3 regions of the Candidatus Thiodiazotropha sp. AKAK2 genome follow, and region 1 is predicted to be linked to each of the others. Evidence: predicted binding sites of a transcription regulator. Region 1 holds the regulator's gene; each other region holds the start of a gene.
What was found. Region 1 encodes FNR, which switches genes on or off when oxygen is low (the NO sensors DNR and NnrR bind a similar motif). Its sites were predicted from a motif close to TTGATNTANATCAA; they were not measured.
Positions count from the first base shown of each region.

Region 2: AC4IE8_RS16275 (TatD family nuclease-associated radical SAM protein) is a predicted target of FNR. The motif match lies at 3,305-3,318, and genes of this name have one in related genera.
Region 3: napF (ferredoxin-type protein NapF) is a predicted target of FNR. The motif match lies at 1,348-1,361, and genes of this name have one in related genera.

Region 1 covers NZ_JBSYOP010000021.1:195,949-201,760, reverse strand. The annotation lists gene rnhA (ribonuclease HI) at 1-235, shown strand, start outside; gene dnaQ (DNA polymerase III subunit epsilon) at 240-944, shown strand; gene fnr (fumarate/nitrate reduction transcriptional regulator Fnr) at 972-1,730, opposite strand; gene AC4IE8_RS08705 (sulfur globule family protein) at 2,126-2,476, opposite strand; gene pyrG (CTP synthase) at 2,829-4,460, shown strand; gene kdsA (3-deoxy-8-phosphooctulonate synthase) at 4,457-5,290, shown strand; gene eno (phosphopyruvate hydratase) at 5,373-5,812, shown strand, end outside.
Region 2 covers NZ_JBSYOP010000033.1:220,041-225,852, forward strand. The annotation lists gene ruvA (Holliday junction branch migration protein RuvA) at 1-167, opposite strand, end outside; gene ruvC (crossover junction endodeoxyribonuclease RuvC) at 164-676, opposite strand; gene AC4IE8_RS16265 (YebC/PmpR family DNA-binding transcriptional regulator) at 677-1,423, opposite strand; gene AC4IE8_RS16270 (HDOD domain-containing protein) at 1,678-3,198, shown strand; gene AC4IE8_RS16275 (TatD family nuclease-associated radical SAM protein) at 3,377-3,976, shown strand; gene mnmL (tRNA modification radical SAM protein MnmL/YtqA) at 3,982-4,899, shown strand; gene ubiU (ubiquinone anaerobic biosynthesis protein UbiU) at 4,944-5,812, shown strand, end outside.
Region 3 covers NZ_JBSYOP010000006.1:87,468-93,279, forward strand. The annotation lists gene napA (nitrate reductase catalytic subunit NapA) at 1-448, opposite strand, end outside; gene AC4IE8_RS01440 (chaperone NapD) at 435-704, opposite strand; gene napF (ferredoxin-type protein NapF) at 732-1,244, opposite strand; gene narL (two-component system response regulator NarL) at 1,452-2,198, opposite strand; gene AC4IE8_RS01455 (type IV pili methyl-accepting chemotaxis transducer N-terminal domain-containing protein) at 2,191-4,122, opposite strand; gene AC4IE8_RS01460 (hypothetical protein) at 4,280-4,720, opposite strand; gene AC4IE8_RS01465 (SLC13 family permease) at 5,135-5,812, opposite strand, start outside.

The sequences.
Region 1 (5,812 bases):
GACCACCGACTCCCAGTATGTCAAAAACGGCATTACCCAATGGATTCACAACTGGAAAAAGAATGGCTGGAAGACGGCTGCCAGGAAGGCGGTGAAAAATGCCGATCTGTGGCAGATCCTCGACAGCGAGGTTAACAAGCACCAGGTGGATTGGTACTGGGTGAAAGGGCATGCAGGGCATCCCGGCAATGAGTTGGCGGACCAGCTGGCCAACAAGGGCATCCAGGAGCTGTAGGATGATGCGTCAGATCGTACTCGATACGGAAACCACAGGTCTGGAGCCTGAACAGGGCCACAGGATCATTGAGATCGGCTGTGTCGAGCTGGTTGACAGACGGCTGACCGGTAACAATTTTCATCAGTTTCTCCAACCGGATCGGGAGATCGATGCCGGGGCCATCGAGGTGCATGGCATCACCAACGAGTTTCTTGCCGATAAACCTAAATTTTGCGATGTGGCCCAGGATTTTGTGGAGTATGTACGCGGCGCCGAGCTGATCATCCACAACGCCCCGTTTGACGTGGGATTCCTCGATAATGAGCTGAAACTGATGCATGATTCCCAGCGTATTGACAGCCTTTGCGCGGTTACCGATACCCTGGTGATGGCAAAGAAGATGCATCCGGGGCAGAGGAACAGCCTCGATGCCCTGTGTAAACGCTACGATATCGACAACTCTCATCGTGAGCTCCATGGAGCGCTACTCGATGCGGAGATACTGGCGGATGTCTATCTGATGATGACCGGCGGTCAGGCAGCGCTGGTGTTGGATGATGAGCTGGGTCGGCAGGGTGGTGAGGAGCGCGCGGCCGACAATATCCGTCGTTTGGCCACCGATCGTCCACCTCTGAAGGTGATCCAGGCGGTTGAGTCCGAGTTGGAAGCTCATCAGCGGCAGCTTGAAGCGATGGGTGAAGCCTGTATCTGGCACAAACAGCCGTAGCAGTCGTATCGGCTAACAGACCCTTCGTCAGACCCTCGATTGACTCGATTTGGCGCTGTCGCAGCCCTGCACGATGTCGTAGAGTCTGGGGATGTCGAGCAACTGAACGTGCTTGCGCTCCACTCTCAGCAGATTTTCATCCTGAAAACGGGTAAACAGCCGGCTGACTGTTTCAACGGCCAGGCCAAGATAGTTACCGATTTCATGACGGGACATACTCAGAAAGAAGTCGCTGGCTGAAAATCCCCGTTGCTTGAATCGCTCCGAGAAACTGAGCAGAAAGGTGGCCAGGCGCTCTTCGGCACTCTTTTTACCCAGCAGGGTCAGCATTTCCGTATCCTGGCCGATCTCCCGGCTCAGCAGGCGGTACATCTGGTGCTGCAGGCTGGGCATGATGGCGCTCAGGGACTCCAGCTGGGAGAAGGGGATCTCGCACACCGCTGTGGTCTCAAGGGCGATCGCCGAGCAGGTGTGGCAATCATCCTGAATGGCATCCAGGCCGATCAGCTCACCCGGAAGGTGGAAGCCCAGTACCTGTTCTCCACCATCTTCGTTGGGGCTGTAGGTTTTTACCGAGCCGCTGGTAATGACCCGCAGGCTGTGGAACTTGTCACCACCACGGTAGAGGTGGTCCCCCCGATGGTAGGGCCGCCCCCGTTTAATGATGCAGTCAAGGCGCTCCACGTCATCCGGTGTCAATCCCATCGGTAGACAGAGAGTGGCCAGACTGCAGTTCTTGCAGGCTACCTTGATATTTTCAAATGAGACAACTTTTCTGCTAGTCAAGTGATCGCTCCGGCATGCGGGGTGCTTTGATATCAACGCTTGGTAAAGACGGTTTACGCTTAAGGGGTATCATTTCCTTTCCGAGATGACCTCAATTTCCTCAATGGCGTTACAGCTCCCAGAGGTTGGTGTTTAAACCACTGGAGCCACTTATACCGCTATTCCCGACAAACAGCCTGTCGGAGCGGATAGCTTGTCTCCCCATCCTACAACCACATCCGTGTCTCTCAATTTTTTGTGAACCAGCACCCGGCCTATTTTTCCAGAAATTCTTGATGTTGATCAAGTCGTTTTAGTTTTTTTATTACTTTGGATCATTGCAGGACTTGTATCCAGGGTGGCTGGGAGCAAAAAAAAGCCGGCCAGAAGGCCGGCTTTTCTGCACATGGGTAGGCTTATTGAGCCGGTGCAGCTGGTGCAGGTGCTGCAGCTGGAGGCGCAGGATAGCCGTATGGAGCACCGTAAGGAGCGCCATAAGGAGCACCATAGCCGTATGGAGCGCCGTAACCATAAGGTCCATAGCCACCATAGTCACGGTAGTAGTTGTTACCCCGGCCATAGCCAGAACCGCGGGCATTACCACTCATGCCGAAGCTGAAATCACCGGAGCCATCACCCCAACCATCGCCCCAACCGTCATTGTTCCAGCCGCGGTTACCATAGCCAGGACCGCCCCACCAGGCAGAAGCGCTGGTAGACGCAGCTACAAGAGCAGCGATGCTCAGAACTTTAGCAAATTTAGTCATGCTTTCTTCCTCTCAAATGATTGTTTTGATACTACCATCGGTGATGTATAAAAGTGGCTTCGTAAGCCTCCATCATACGATGCTTGAGGACTTCACAACGAGGTCGGCCAAAAAAATGGCCTGGACGATCGGGTAAAGTACTGCTTGCCTCAGTAGTTGTTATTTGCGAAACACGCCAATCGATTATAGACCTTGAGCGGTGATATTCAAACGAATTCTTCCCCCCTTGGGGGTTATCACGGCTCTGTGGCCAACCAGCCCTTCGAGATTGAGTGAAGAGGGCCAATCTGGTACTGTTTACCCCCGTCCTATATCCCATTCCCTGCACTCTAACCCTGGTAAGCAGAATTTCATGACCAGTTTTATTTTCATTACGGGCGGTGTGGTTTCCTCGCTTGGTAAAGGTATCGCCTCAGCCTCACTGGCCGCACTCCTCGAGGCTCGCGGCCTGGATGTCACCATGATCAAGCTGGATCCCTATATCAATGTGGATCCCGGCACCATGAGCCCTTTTCAGCATGGTGAAGTGTTCGTAACGGAGGACGGATCGGAAACCGATCTGGATCTCGGTCACTACGAAAGATTCATCGACAGCACCATGGGGTGCAATAACAACTTCACCACCGGCCAGATCTACGAACAGGTGATCCGCAAGGAGCGCAAGGGCGAGTATCTGGGTGGTACGGTACAGGTAATTCCACACATAACGAATCAGATTAAGGAGAGCGTTCTGCTCGGCGCCGGGGATAAGGATATCTGTCTGGTGGAGATCGGTGGCACCGTCGGTGATATCGAATCTCTGCCTTTTCTAGAGGCGATTCGTCAGATGGGTGTGGAGATGGGCCATCAGCGGGCCATGTTCATGCATTTGACCCTGGTTCCCTATATCAAGGCGTCAGGTGAGATCAAAACCAAGCCGACCCAGCACTCAGTGAAAGAGTTGCGCTCGATCGGTATTCAGCCGGATATCCTGGTCTGCCGTTCGGAGCAGCCCCTGCCGGAGCCGGAACGCAGAAAGATCGCTCTGTTCACCAATGTGCCTGAAGAGGCGGTCATCTCTGCGGTGGATGCCGACTCCATCTATCGAATTCCGGTGCTGCTGCATGCTCAGGGTATGGATGAGCTGGTAAACCAGCGATTCGGTCTGAATCTTCCCCCTGCCAATCTTTCGGAGTGGGAAGCCTTTCTCGAAGGGCTGGATAATCTCGAAGGCGAGGTGAAGGTGGCCATGGTGGGTAAATATGTTCACCTTACCGAAGCCTATAAATCCCTTTCCGAGGCCCTGGTGCATGCGGGTGTGCATACCGGCAACCGGGTGGTGATTCACTATGTGGATTCAGAGCAGATCGAGAAGAGCGGCACCGAGAGCCTGGAGGGTATGGATGCCATTCTGGTGCCTGGCGGCTTCGGAAACCGGGGTGTAGAGGGCAAGATCGAGGCTGTACGCTATGCCCGTGAAAACCGTATCCCCTATCTGGGTATCTGCCTTGGGATGCAGGTGGCGGTGATTGAGTTTGCCCGTCATGTGGCGGGATTGGAGGGTGCCCATAGTACCGAATTCGATCGCTCGACACCCAATCCGGTGATTGGCCTGATCGTGGAGTGGCTGAACGCCGACGGGCAACTGGAAAAGCGCAGCGAAAACTCCGACCTGGGCGGCACCATGCGGCTCGGCGGTCAGGAGTGCAACCTGCAGTCCGGTAGCCTTACCCATCAACTCTACAATAAGGATGTGATTGTGGAGCGTCATCGTCATCGCTATGAGTTCAATAACAGCTACCTGGATGACATTGTCACAGCCGGTATGAAAGTATCCGGTCGCTCGGTGGATGGTCGATTGGTTGAGATCGTTGAAATTCCTGACCATCCCTGGTTTGTCGCCTGCCAGTTCCACCCGGAGTTCACCTCCACACCGCGCCATGGGCATCCTCTCTTTTCCGGTTTCATTGAGGCCGCCCGCAAGCACAGGGATGGTGGGCAGTGAAGCTGTGTGATTTTGAGATCGGGCTGAATCGCCCCCTGTTTCTGATTGCCGGTCCCTGTGTGATCGAGAGTGAACAACTTGCCATGGACAGTGCCGGTGCGTTGAAGGAGCTCTGTGAGGCGTTGCAGATACCCTTTATTTACAAATCCTCCTTCGACAAGGCGAACCGTTCCTCGGCTGAGAGTTACCGTGGTCCCGGTATGGAGCAGGGTATGCAGATTCTACAGAAGGTAAGGCAGGAGCTGGCTGTGCCGGTGCTTACCGATGTACACGAGGATACCCCCCTGGAAGAGTTGTCCGAGTGTGTGGATGTGTTGCAGACCCCGGCGTTTCTCTGCCGTCAGACCAACTTCATTCAGCGGGTGGCCCGACAGGGGTTACCGGTGAATATCAAAAAGGGTCAGTTTCTCGCCCCCTGGGATATGGTGCATGTGGTTGAAAAGGCGAAAGCGGTCGGCAATCAACAGCTGATGGTCTGTGAGCGGGGCGTCTCGTTCGGCTACAACAACCTGGTCTCGGATATGCGCTCACTGGCGGCGATGCGAGAGACCGGCTGCCCGGTAGTGTTTGATGCCACGCATTCGGTGCAGCTGCCAGGCGGGCAGGGCAAAAGCTCCGGCGGGCAACGTGAATATGTGCCGGTGCTTGCCAGAGCGGCCGTGGCGGCCGGTGTCTCAGGGCTGTTCATGGAGACCCATCCCGATCCTGACAAAGCACTGAGCGATGGCCCCAACGCCTGGCCGTTACCGAAAATGGCTCAACTGCTTGAAACCCTGGTGGCTGTTGACCGGCAGGTCAAGCAGAGCGGCCTGATCGAACTTGAACTATAAGCCTGCCCAGTCATCTTCATGTAAAATGCAGCGATGATAATAGCGCTTATACAAACAAACGACAGAATTAGATGGAGACGAAATGTCTGAAATTGTTGATGTACGTGGGCGAGAAATTCTCGACTCACGGGGTAACCCAACCATAGAGGCCGATGTTTTTACCGCGGATGGTGCGATTGGACGGGCGATGGTCCCCTCCGGTGCCTCCACCGGGTCGCGGGAAGCACTGGAGCTCAGGGATGGCGACAAACAGCGCTATCTGGGTAAGGGGGTGCTGCAGGCTGTGGCTCACATAAACGGCCCGATCAAAGAGGCATTGATGGGCATGGAAGTCACCGAACAGGCTGCACTCGATCAGTGCATGCTGGATCTGGATGGCACCGAGAACAAAGCCAAACTGGGTGCCAACGCGCTGCTGGGGGTCTCCCTGGCCGCCGCTCACGGGGCAGCTCAGGAGCGTGCACTACCACTCTACCGCTCGCTCTCATCCGGTCCCTACCGGCTGCCTGTGCCAATGATGAA
Region 2 (5,812 bases), on a different contig from region 1:
TCTTCCCGGACGATCAAATGGGTCAGCAAAGTGACCTTCTGACCGATTTCCGGGAGTGAGAATATGGTCGAAAGCGGCGCTTCGATTTCATATCCGACGCCACCCACATCGACCAACAGATGGGGTGCCTGCTTCGCGGCGAGCTCGCCTCTAAGACGACCGATCACGGCTGAAAACCTCTCATACCATTGCTACGCTTTGCATATCCAATCCTACTGCTGTGGGCATGGCTCAATGCCACGGCCAAGGCATCGGCTGCGTCGGCCTGGGGCTTTTTCTGCAGCTTCAGCAACATCTGCACCATGTGCTGGACCTGGGTTTTTTCCGCCCGGCCGGTCCCCACAACAGCCTGCTTGATCCCTCTGGGGGAGTATTCCGCCACCGACAATCCCTGATTGACCGCAGCACAGATCGCCGCACCTCTGGCCTGCCCCAGCTTGAGTGCCGATGAAGGATTCTTCGAAACGAAGACCTGTTCAATCGCCATCACTTCAGGCTGGTACTGGTTGATCACTTCACTGATGCCGGTAAAAATCTGTCCCAGTCTGGGCGCCAGTGCTTCGCCCTCCAGACGTAACACGCCATGGAACAGATGGGTGGTGTGTACACCATCGGATTCGATCAATCCAAATCCGGTAATCCGAGAGCCCGGATCAATGCCGATTATCCTCAGCATTCAACCAACTGCATCGAGGATTTCGTCTGAAATCTCTGCATTGGTGTAGACATTCTGCACATCGTCGAGATCTTCAAGCATATCGATCATACGCAGCAATTTGTCCGCATCCCCCTCATCCAGCTCCGCCTGGGTCGAAGCCACATAGGTAACCTCATCATTTTCCGGCTCTAATCCCGCCTGAAACAGGGCATCCTTCACCTCGGAGAAGCTCTCCGGTGTGGCGATCACATCGATGGAGCCGTCATCATTGGTGAGCACATCCTCAGCGCCGGCCTCAAGTGCCGCATCCATAACCTGCTCTTCATCGGAGCCGGATGCAAAACTGATGATGCCCTGTTTGGTGAACAGATAGGCCACCGACCCATCGGTACCAAGGTTGCCGCCCAGCTTACTGAAGGCGTGACGGACTTCTGAGGCTGTGCGATTGCGGTTGTCGGTCATGCAATCCACCATCACGGCCGTGCCACCGGGCCCATAACCTTCATAGCGAATCTCATCGTAATTCTCACCATCGCTGCCGCCGGCACCCCGTTTGATCGCCCGTTCAATGGTATCTTTGGGCATGTTGGCGCCAAGTCCTTTGTCCATTGCCAGACGCAATCGGGGGTTGGCATTGGGATCACCACCCCCCATGCGGGCAGCGACTGTGATCTCACGGATCAATTTGGTCCAGATCTTGCCGCGCTTTTTATCATTTGCAGCCTTTTTATGCTTGATATTGGCCCACTTACTGTGTCCTGCCATACAAACCTCTCAATACCGAATATTCAAACCGGTTAGTTTAACACCCCCCCGTTCCCGCAGAAACCAAGTAATTTTCCCTACCGACCAACAGGCAGATTACCGGTTGCTGGACCAATCAGACCTTGCCAGCGCATCGCATAGGTTTTATCTTGGAGCGATAAACTAAAAAACCGATACTCTGGTAGCGTTTTATCAATAAACCCCGGGGTGTTTCTGAATGCAGAAAACCTCATCAACCATAATATTTGCAGGCTATGTCCCAAACCGTTGAAGCGTGGGTACGGCAGCTCTCGTCTGAGCCCCTTCCCGTCATGCAGCGCACCCTGACCCAGGTCAGGGACCTACTCAATAAATCCAGTGTTAACCATAACCGGCTTTCGGAAGTGATCTCCCGAGATCCGGGGTTCAGCCTGTATGTGATGCAAAAGCTCAGCCAGCTACCCACTCAACCCAAGGAGCCGATCACCCGAATCACACTGGCCATCCCGATGCTGGGGATGGAGTTGATCGAACAGGCGAGTAAAACCCTGCCTTCGCTCGAGGATAAACTGAAAGGTCCCCCAAGACGCGGTCTCTACAATGGCTACAGTCGGGCGGCTCATGCAGCACTTTATGTCCGCAGTTTGGCCAAGATGCGGAATCTGCCGGACACGGATGGACTCTATACCGGGGCCCTGCTGCACGATATCGGCGAGATGGCCCTGTGGTCTGTGGTTCCGGATGAGATGCAACGTGTGCAAAACAAAATTCTCGGTGGGGATGACCGGGAGAGTGTTGCCAAAGCCGAGTTGGGCTGTACATTCGAGACACTCAATATCCGCTTGAGCGAACGTTGGCAGCTACCGGATCTGATCATAGAGTCACAGGGCATCTCCAACAGTTTTCTGCCCAAACCCCTCTCTGTGATGCTCTCCTCAGCGATTGCCAGAGAAACCAGCCTGGGTTGGCGGCGGGAAAAGACCATCGGGAATCTGGAGCTGTTGGCCGAGTTCCTGGAAATCCCCCAGGAAAATGCCATCTCAGCCCTACACCAGCTGGCTGCGGAAGCCGCACGGGATCTGCACACCCTTCCCCTGCCGCTACCGGGTTTCTATATCATCAGCGGTGATCCGAAGCCCACCACAAAGCCTGCCAGTAAAAAATCGGAGCAACCAGCCAAAAGTCCTCCCCCGCCGAAAAAGGCTGTAGCGGAAAAACCTCAACCGGCACCAGTTCAGAAGGCTGAGCCCAGCACCGGCAAGTCAGTGCCTGAAGCGGAAACGCCACCACCGAAACAGCAAAAGCCTGCCGCCGTCAGCAACACGCCTGCGCCACCGGCGCAAAAGAGCAACCCTTTGCAGGAGATGCTCAACAGCGCCTTGCAACAGATGCACGATGATCTCGGCCTGAGCCGCACCATGTTTGCCATGCTTACCCCCGATCACGCCATGATCAGGTCCCGCCTGGTCATAGAGTCGGAACAGCAACTGTCCCTGAAAGGATTTGCATTAGACACAAAAAAACCGAGTCTATTCAAGATATTATTAACCAAACCTCAAGCAATTATCCTGAATAAGGATAATGCTGAAAAATACCTTCCCATGATCCCCCAAGAGGCGAAAGAACAGATCAATACCAGTGGATTCGTCTCCATGTCGATCTTCATCCGTAACAAACCGGTGGGACTTTTTTATGCCGATAATGGCTTAAGCGGGCCAGGGGTTACACGCCAGCAGTTCGAGAACTTCAAGGTGATCTGCCAGAAAATGATGAAGACAATGGGTGGCGGTAAATAAGTAGTGCACGATTACTGCAGACCGCCTCTCTTGGAATCCAACAATCCCTCTGATCTAAATAAGTGTAAAAAACCGGTTGTACTATCCTTTTGTCTCAGTGATTGACTTGACCAAAGTCATTGTTTCGCTCAATTCAAACGCTAGGATAGCCTCTCTAAACTCACTCTATGAGAGCATCGTGCAACAGCAGATCAGCTACCAAATCGGCAACAATCTCTATCTCAGCATTACTGACCGCTGCACCCTTGAGTGTGCTTTCTGCCCAAAGACCCAGGGTGATATGACGGTACAGGGTTACGATCTGACCATTCACCACCGCCCCACGGCTGAAGAGGTGATCACATCCCTTGGCGATGTGTCCAAATATGATGAGGTTGTCTTTTGTGGCTATGGCGAACCCACGCTCAGGCTCAATGTACTGCTGGAGGTCGCCCGCCATGTCAAACAGCACGGCGGACGTGTGCGGGTCAATACGGATGGACTCTCCAACCTGGTGCACAAACAAGACACCCTGCCTGAGTTGGCGGAATGCGTCGATGCCCTATCGGTCTCGCTGAACGCGCAAAACAGTGAGATTTACGATCAGCACTGCCGTCCCAACCTGCCTGGCTCCTACCAGGCCATGCTGGCATTTCTTGATCGGGCAACAAAATATATCCCGGATGTGACTGCCACGGCGATCGTTGGCCTGGATGGGGTCGATATTGAAGCCTGCGAAGGTATCGCAAGACAACTGAAAGTGAAATTTCGTCGCCGCGAACTCAATGTTGTGGGCTGATCCTCATGACCACCCTGGCTGAACAACTCCCCACATTCGGGCAGTATCTGCTCAATCGATATGGGGAGAGAGTGCATAAAATTGCGCTTGATACAGCGTTCACCTGCCCTAACAGAGACGGTACCAAAGGACTTGGCGGCTGCACTTTCTGCAACAACGTCTCGTTCAGCCCCAATGGTCGCCGCCCGAAACCGATCAACGAGCAGTTGCAAGCCGGCCGGGAGGTTATTCGAAAGCGTACCGGTGCAAAAAAATATCTTGCCTATTTTCAAGCATATACAAACACCTACGACTCACTTGAGCGGCTGACGGAACGCTATGATGAGGCACTTGCCGAGCAGGACGTCATCGGGCTCTCGATCGGCACCCGGCCTGACTGCGTTCCCGACGGGGTATTGGAATTACTCTCCGGTTATCAGGCACAAGGTTATGAGATCTGGCTGGAACTTGGCCTGCAATCCGCTTTTGATGAGACCCTGGAACAGGTCAATCGGGGACATGGGTTCGCCGAATACCAGGATGCGGTACTCAGAGCGAGAAGCCGAGGCATCAAGGTCTGCACCCATTTGATCGCCGGTCTACCTGGTGAAACTGTCCAGCATAACCGGGAGAGTCTACGGCGGGTTACAACGCTCGGTACAGACGGCCTCAAGCTGCACCCGCTGCATGTGGTCAAAGGAACCCAGCTGGCAAACAGTTGGCGAAACGGCGAATACACCCCTTTGACGATGAACGAATATATCCAGATCGCTGCCGATCTGGTGGAACAGGCCCCCGACAACATCGTCTGGCACAGACTAACCGGCACCGCTTCCGAAAAAATTCTTCTGACACCCGCCTGGTGCACACTGAAATGGCGGGTGTTAAATGGCATCACCCGGGAACTGCAGCGTCGCCGCCAGAGCTGCCGAAACGTCGCCTGAATTCATATGAACTATTTGCCGGATTATTAACTATGAGAAGCAATATGGAACTGGTCTGCCCGGCCGGCAATCTACCCTCCCTCAAAGCAGCCGTCGATAACGGTGCGGACGCGGTCTACTTTGGGCTGCAAAACGATACCAACGCCCGCCATTTTCCCGGACTCAACTTTAATCTGAAACGGGCCAGAGAAGGGATCAGTTATGCTAAATCCCGCGGTAAACGGGTCTTCATGGCGATCAACACCTACCCTAGACCTGAGGGCTGGGAACGTTGGTGTCAGGCGGTGGATAGCGCTGCATCACTTGGTGTTGATGCCCTGATCTGCGCCGACATCGGTATCCTGGGGTATGCCCATAACAGCTATCCCGACCTGAACCTGCATCTGTCCGTTCAAGCCTCGAGCACCAACTATGAAGCACTGGCGTTTTATGCCGACTCATTTGACATTAAGCGGGCCGTGCTGCCACGGGTGTTATCACTCAGCCAGGTCAAGCAGGTGATCGAAAATACCCAGGTCGAGATAGAGATTTTCGGTTTCGGCAGCCTTTGTGTGATGGTTGAGGGACGTTGCATACTCTCCTCCTATGTTACCGGTGAATCACCCAACACCCACGGCGCCTGCTCCCCGGCACAATTTGTTGAATATCGGGAGACAAGTGAAGGGCTGGAATCCCGTCTCAACGGTATCCTGACCGACCGATATGGCCGGGAGGAACAGGCCGGTTATCCCACCATATGCAAAGGTCGTTTTGCCGTGGGAGACAACACTTACTATGCCATCGAAGAGCCCACCTCTCTGAATACACTGGAGCTTCTGCCCCAACTCTATGAGTCGGGGGTCAGGGCGATCAAAATCGAAGGTCGACAACGGGCGCCTGCGTATATCGCCCAAGTTACCAAAATTTGGCGTGC
Region 3 (5,812 bases), on a different contig from region 1:
GACCTGAGCCGAACATGCCGACACCCTTGGGTCCTTTGGCCTTACGTGCGGCTACCCACTTATCAGCCATGGTCTGGAAAGCCTCTTCCCAGCTAACGGCCTCGAACTTGCCGTTCTTGTCATATTTGCCGTTGGTCTTTCTCAGCAAGGGTTTGGTCAGACGATCCTCTCCATAGAGGATCTTCGGTAGAAAGTACCCTTTGATACAGTTCAGGCCCTTGTTGACCGGTGCATCCGGATCGCCCTGACTGGCGACGACCTTACCGTCTTTGACACCCATCAAGACGCTACAACCAGTACCGCAGTAGCGGCAGGCCGCTTTGTCCCAACGGATGCCATCATCTGCATCGGCAGCAACAGCGCTGGACACAGGAAGGGTGACGCCGGCCACGGATGCAGCGGCTGCTACAGCATTGCTTTTTATAAAATCTCTTCTAGTTAATTTCACGGTTCATTTCCTCCATCGACTCTTCACCGCCATAGTGATAAATCAAAGTTGTGCTCACCACGCCATCCACATTGCGCAGTTCATTCATAGTGTCTGAAACCGGTGACATGGATTCACCCTCGTCTTCCACAGTAACAATCAGTTTGTCCTCTATCATTCCACCGTGGACTTCCACACCTTGGTATTGTGTTAGGCGCTTGGAGACTTGGGGGCCATGGTCGGGTTTCGTATAGACAATCAGGCTGCATATATTCATGTATGGCTTATTCCTCGCATTGGTCTGTCAGGCCGCTTGGGTCTGTGTGCCTGGCAAAATGGAAATGGAATGACTGGGGCAAACTGAAATACAGGCTCCACAGCTATTACACTTTTGCTGATCAACCTGTGGCAGGGAACGCCCCCTGGTAGCAAGCTTGAAGCAGATGGCAGCCTCTTCGCAGATATCGCCACAGCTTCTGCAGACCACGCCGTTTTGCGACAGGCAGCTCTTTTCGATACTCAGTTCGAGGTGCCAGGGTGCCATGTTCGGATCGCTGTCAAAGCCCAGAGCCTGGTGTTTGCAGGCCTTTACGCAATCGCCGCAAAATGTGCACTGGGCGACAGAGAAATCGATTTTTGGAAAACCGGCAGAACCCAGCGTAATGATCTTCTGGGGGCAGGCTTCAATGCAGTCGTTGCAGCGTTCGCAAAGTTCAGTAAAGCTGCTTTCAGATTGCGACCAGGGTGGTCGTATCTCGCTTTGTCGACCGCGCAAGTCACCACGTAAAAACTGTGATCTGTCGATGTGTCCTGACAACAGTCGCGACCTCGGTTGATAGAGTTCAGTCGAATTTGATTGGCCTTTATGAGGCGCAATGTTTTTGCTTCTGAAAGTGTTTCACCAGGCCCTTAATACTGCTTTGATTCGGATCAAGAAACAATACGAAATCTTAAGAAAAAAATAATAAAAAACAGTAACTTACCAATATATTGGTAGCGTTATATACCCCAATGTGAGTAGATGCTAATTCGTTTTGGGTAAAATCTGGCGGTAACGGCGGAATAGCGATTGCACTGATTGCAATCTGTCTGAACAGGCCCTGGAGAGAGGTTTAGCTGGAAGGTTTTTTCCCTGGTTGAGGGCCCAAACGGCAGCCTCGGTTCTGGAGTGGAGATTGAGCTTTTTCAGCAGATGTTTGACGTGCACTTTGACCGTGCCTTCTGAGATAGCAAGGTTGGTGGCGATCTGTTTATTGCTCAGTCCCTGGGCAATGTGCTGAAGAATCTCCTTTTCCCTTGAGGTGAGATCCGGCATGGTGGATTGAGTATCCAGTCTGTCGTCCTCGCGCAGCGCTTTTGCCAGCAGTTGAGTCAAATGATCGCTGATGACCACGGTGCCCTCTACCGCTTTGCGGATCGATTTGAGAATATCTTCCGGCTCCATATCCTTCAGCAAATAGCCGTCTGCACCATTTTTCAGTGCTGCGAGCACATCCTCTTCATTATCTGAGACGGTGAGCATCAGGACCCTTGAATCAAGCTCAAAACTCTTGATGGCTTTCAAGGTATCCAGGCCGTTGGTGCCCTTCATATTGATATCGAGCAGGATCAGATCCGGGTTGAACTCCCGTGCCAGCACCAGGCCATCCTCGCCATTGGCTGCTTCTCCGATCAGTTCAAGGCCTGGATCCATATCGATCAGATCGGAGACACCTTTTCTGAAAAGTGGGTGATCGTCTATCGCCAGCAGTGTGTAGTGTTGTTCAGGCATCTTTCAATTGCTCGGTAAAAAGACGTTGCGATTCCCGGCTCGAAATATCAGCAATCGTGAAGACCAGATTGATCTGGGTTCCGCCTATCGGTGACTCATTGATGTGTAGTTCGCCACCTAAATGTTCCGCCCGCTCTTTCATGATCGGCAGTCCATAGTGTTGCATCATATCACCTTCACCATCTATGCCAATGCCGTTGTCCTCGATGTTGACTGTCACCAGACCCTGATGGTCGCAATCCATACTCACTCTTGCTTCGGTGGCATTCGCATGGCGTATCACGTTGGAGAGCGCTTCCCGGATGATCTGAATGATATGTATCTCGGCATTCGGTGAAAATTGACAGTTGCCCAGGGTATTGATGAATTCAATCGGAATGCCTGAGCGATTGGTGAATTCTTCAACGGTCTGATTGATCAGTCTGCCGAGGTTGGCGTCGGTGACCCTGAGTCGGAAAGTGGTGAGCAGCTCTCTCAGCTGTCGATAGGCGCCATTCAGCGCCGACCTCAATACGGAACTGATCTGTAGTACATCCTCTTTCGGCAGGTCATCGTTCACGGCTTTTTCGAGGCGCGCCACCTGAATCTTCAGATAGGAGAGTGACTGGGCTATCGAATCATGCAGCTCTCTGGCGATGACACTGCGCTCTTCCATCAAAGACATTTTTCGGTTTTGAATATCCTGCTGGGTGACTGATATTGCCAATCCGATATGGCTGGCAACGGTTTCCAACAGGCGAGCCTGCCACTCCTCCAGCTCTTGTGAGGGCTGCAGTTCGACCATCAGGATGCCGTAGTACTTGGCCTTATCCCGGATCGGTGTTGAAAAGATATTGATCCGCTTGCCGCTGGCTGGATCGCAGGTCTGGAAACTGTGGGTTTCACCATCCCCAAGACACATAGCGCATTGGCCATCATTTTGGTCTTTGAGCAGAATATCCTTGCTTCGGGTCGAGGCGTACCGATAGGCCTGGTGGTCTCCGGGCTGACCCAGGCAGATCGTTCCATTGTTAACCCCGAGCAGGGCCTCGATATCGTGAATCACGGCAATCAGAACCTGCTCGTTGAGGGATGAGTCACTCAAGCGTTTGGTGGTGGAGTAGAGCAGTTCGAGGGTGCGATTACTCTGTTCCAGATCTTGGGTTTTCTCTTCCACGCGGTATTCCAGATCTGAATAGATGACTGACAGGTTGTCAGCCATCAGATTGAAAGCATGACCGAGCTGACCCAGTTCGTCTTCGCTTAAAAATCGACTTCTTACCGAAAAGTCACCATGACGAGCCGCTTTGGCGCAGGCAAGTAGATTGCGCAACGGGTTCAGAACGGAAATTTTTGTCAGGTAGAGGCTTATCAGGGCAACCAGAAAAGTGAAGCTGAGCAGAATGATCTGGATCAGACGGAGCTGCTGGTTTTTCTGTTCCGCTTCAAGCTCCAGGGCTTCCACGAAACTGTGTATGTCATCCACGAAACCATCCACCAGTGAAAGATAGGTCTGCCGGCTGACATCGATTTCGTCCAGCCCGTGAACAGCAGGATCGGAGGTTTCAGTCATCTTCAGGTAGTTCTTGAGGTTGGGCAGCATCAACTGCTGCCATTGGCGCTCAACCCTTTGGTAGGTGCTATTGACTTCATCCCCTGTGCCTTTGGCCAGTACATCATGAATCCGCGGGCTGTGAAGACGTTGATTGTACTCATCCACCAGCAGTCCGGATCTGTTGCCTGGATGATTGCTGTGCGGATTGCCATGCACCAGACTGCTGGCGATGCGGTATGACTGCATACGCAGGGTGCCCGCTTGATTGATTGCCGCTGCATAGCCTTCTGCGGTGTCTGCAATGATCACCGAACTGATCATCCCGGAGAGCGCCAGAATGAAGAGTATCGTAATGAACGTTCCGAAGCGGAGTAGCAGTGAGTGTTTCACTTCATGGTCTCCTGCGGGTTAGTGATCTCTATCGTTCGATAGGGTAATTCTAAACGCTGATTGAAAATGTGTTAACAGGCCCCCTAAAAGCAGGGTATCAGAGTTTGATCCTGTGCGAATTGATCTGGAATGGTTGGTGACTCTGAGGCGCTTGGAGCTACTGAATGGTCAGCTTCAAAGGCTGCATCTCTTTGTACATGATGATCAGGGGCTTTTGGGTTGAAAAGGTAAGGATACGGGTCTTGGACGGATAGATCAGATGATTGCTCAGGAACATATGCAACTCATCCCCGCCCAGCAGAAACTCTTTGAACCTCTGGACATTCTGCAGATCGATGTTGTCCTGCAGGGAGAAGTCGAAGCTATTGAAGGCAACGGATTGGTCGCTTAGCAAAAGCTCGGGAATCGACTGGTGACCAAGTAGTTCATGCTGCGCACGTTTGAGTAGATTGGTCGAGAGAATCAACCCCACACGCTGTTCACCGAACAGCCAGCTGATCTCCCGTGCATCATCGTAATCCGCTGTATGCTCACCAAACGCCAGGCACCAGCCTTTGTAGTAAGCGTTATAGCGTTTGATGACTCGAGTATCTGACATGTGCCGATGCGGTGCTCTGCAATAAAACAAAAACTCTCGCAATAGAGTCTACCATGACCGGCTGATTTCTATGCTGCGAGATTCTACGATACAGGAGATTATAAGATTCTTGTTAATTGTGGAACTGTGATACTACTTTAATTCTTATACGGCAACAAATCCGGCCTTGATTTGATTGTTGTTTAATTTTTCATCTGGTGAGCCGGGCCTGACTGTATGACATTTGGTGGCAACTTGCTGCAACCTTGTATTATCCAGGTTGTGGAACGTCCCTGCACAGGGAAAGTGTTTGCCAGCCCCAAACTTTGGATGATCTAAAGAGAGAACGCAGTGAGCCGTCCTGCAGCTTGTTTGGTAGCTTGCTGTAGGACGGCCGTTGTGCTGAATAAGATGCCGGTAGATGGAATCGCTGGTTTAGAAAACCAGGTTCATCACCAACATCATGACTGTCAGAAAGAGTACGGTCATGATGCCGCCGGCACGCATGAAATCCGCGACCCGATAACCCGCCGGTCCCATGATCAGGGCATTCACCTGATGGGTGGGAATGAGAAATGAGTTGGAGGTTGCTATTGCCACGGTAAGTGCAAAAACAGCCGGATTGGCGCCGGCGCCGATGGCGATGTTAACCGCCAGGGGAACCAGCAGTACGGTTGCGCCCACATTGGACATCACCAGGGTGAAGAAGGTAGCCAGGATGGCAACGGCCAGCTGTATCACCCAGATCGGCATATCCCCAACCACAAACAGCACCTGCTCAGCGATCCATTTTGCGGTTCCGGTGGTTTCCACCGCCAGACCCAAGGGTATCAACGATGCGAGCAGGAAAACGGTTTTCCAGCTGACTGCCTCGTAGGCCTCTTCGATATTCAGTACCCCGGAGAGCACCATGCCCATGGCGCCGGTCAGCAGCGCGACGGAGAGACGAATGTCGGTAAACAGTACCATCGACAGGGCAATACCGAAAAACAACATCGCCCATCCGATCTTGTGCGGGCGCAACTCTTCATGGGGATACTCTGTGGTTACCACGACAAAGTTCTTATCTTTTTCGATTCTTGGTAGTACATCCCAGGGGGTATGGACCACCAG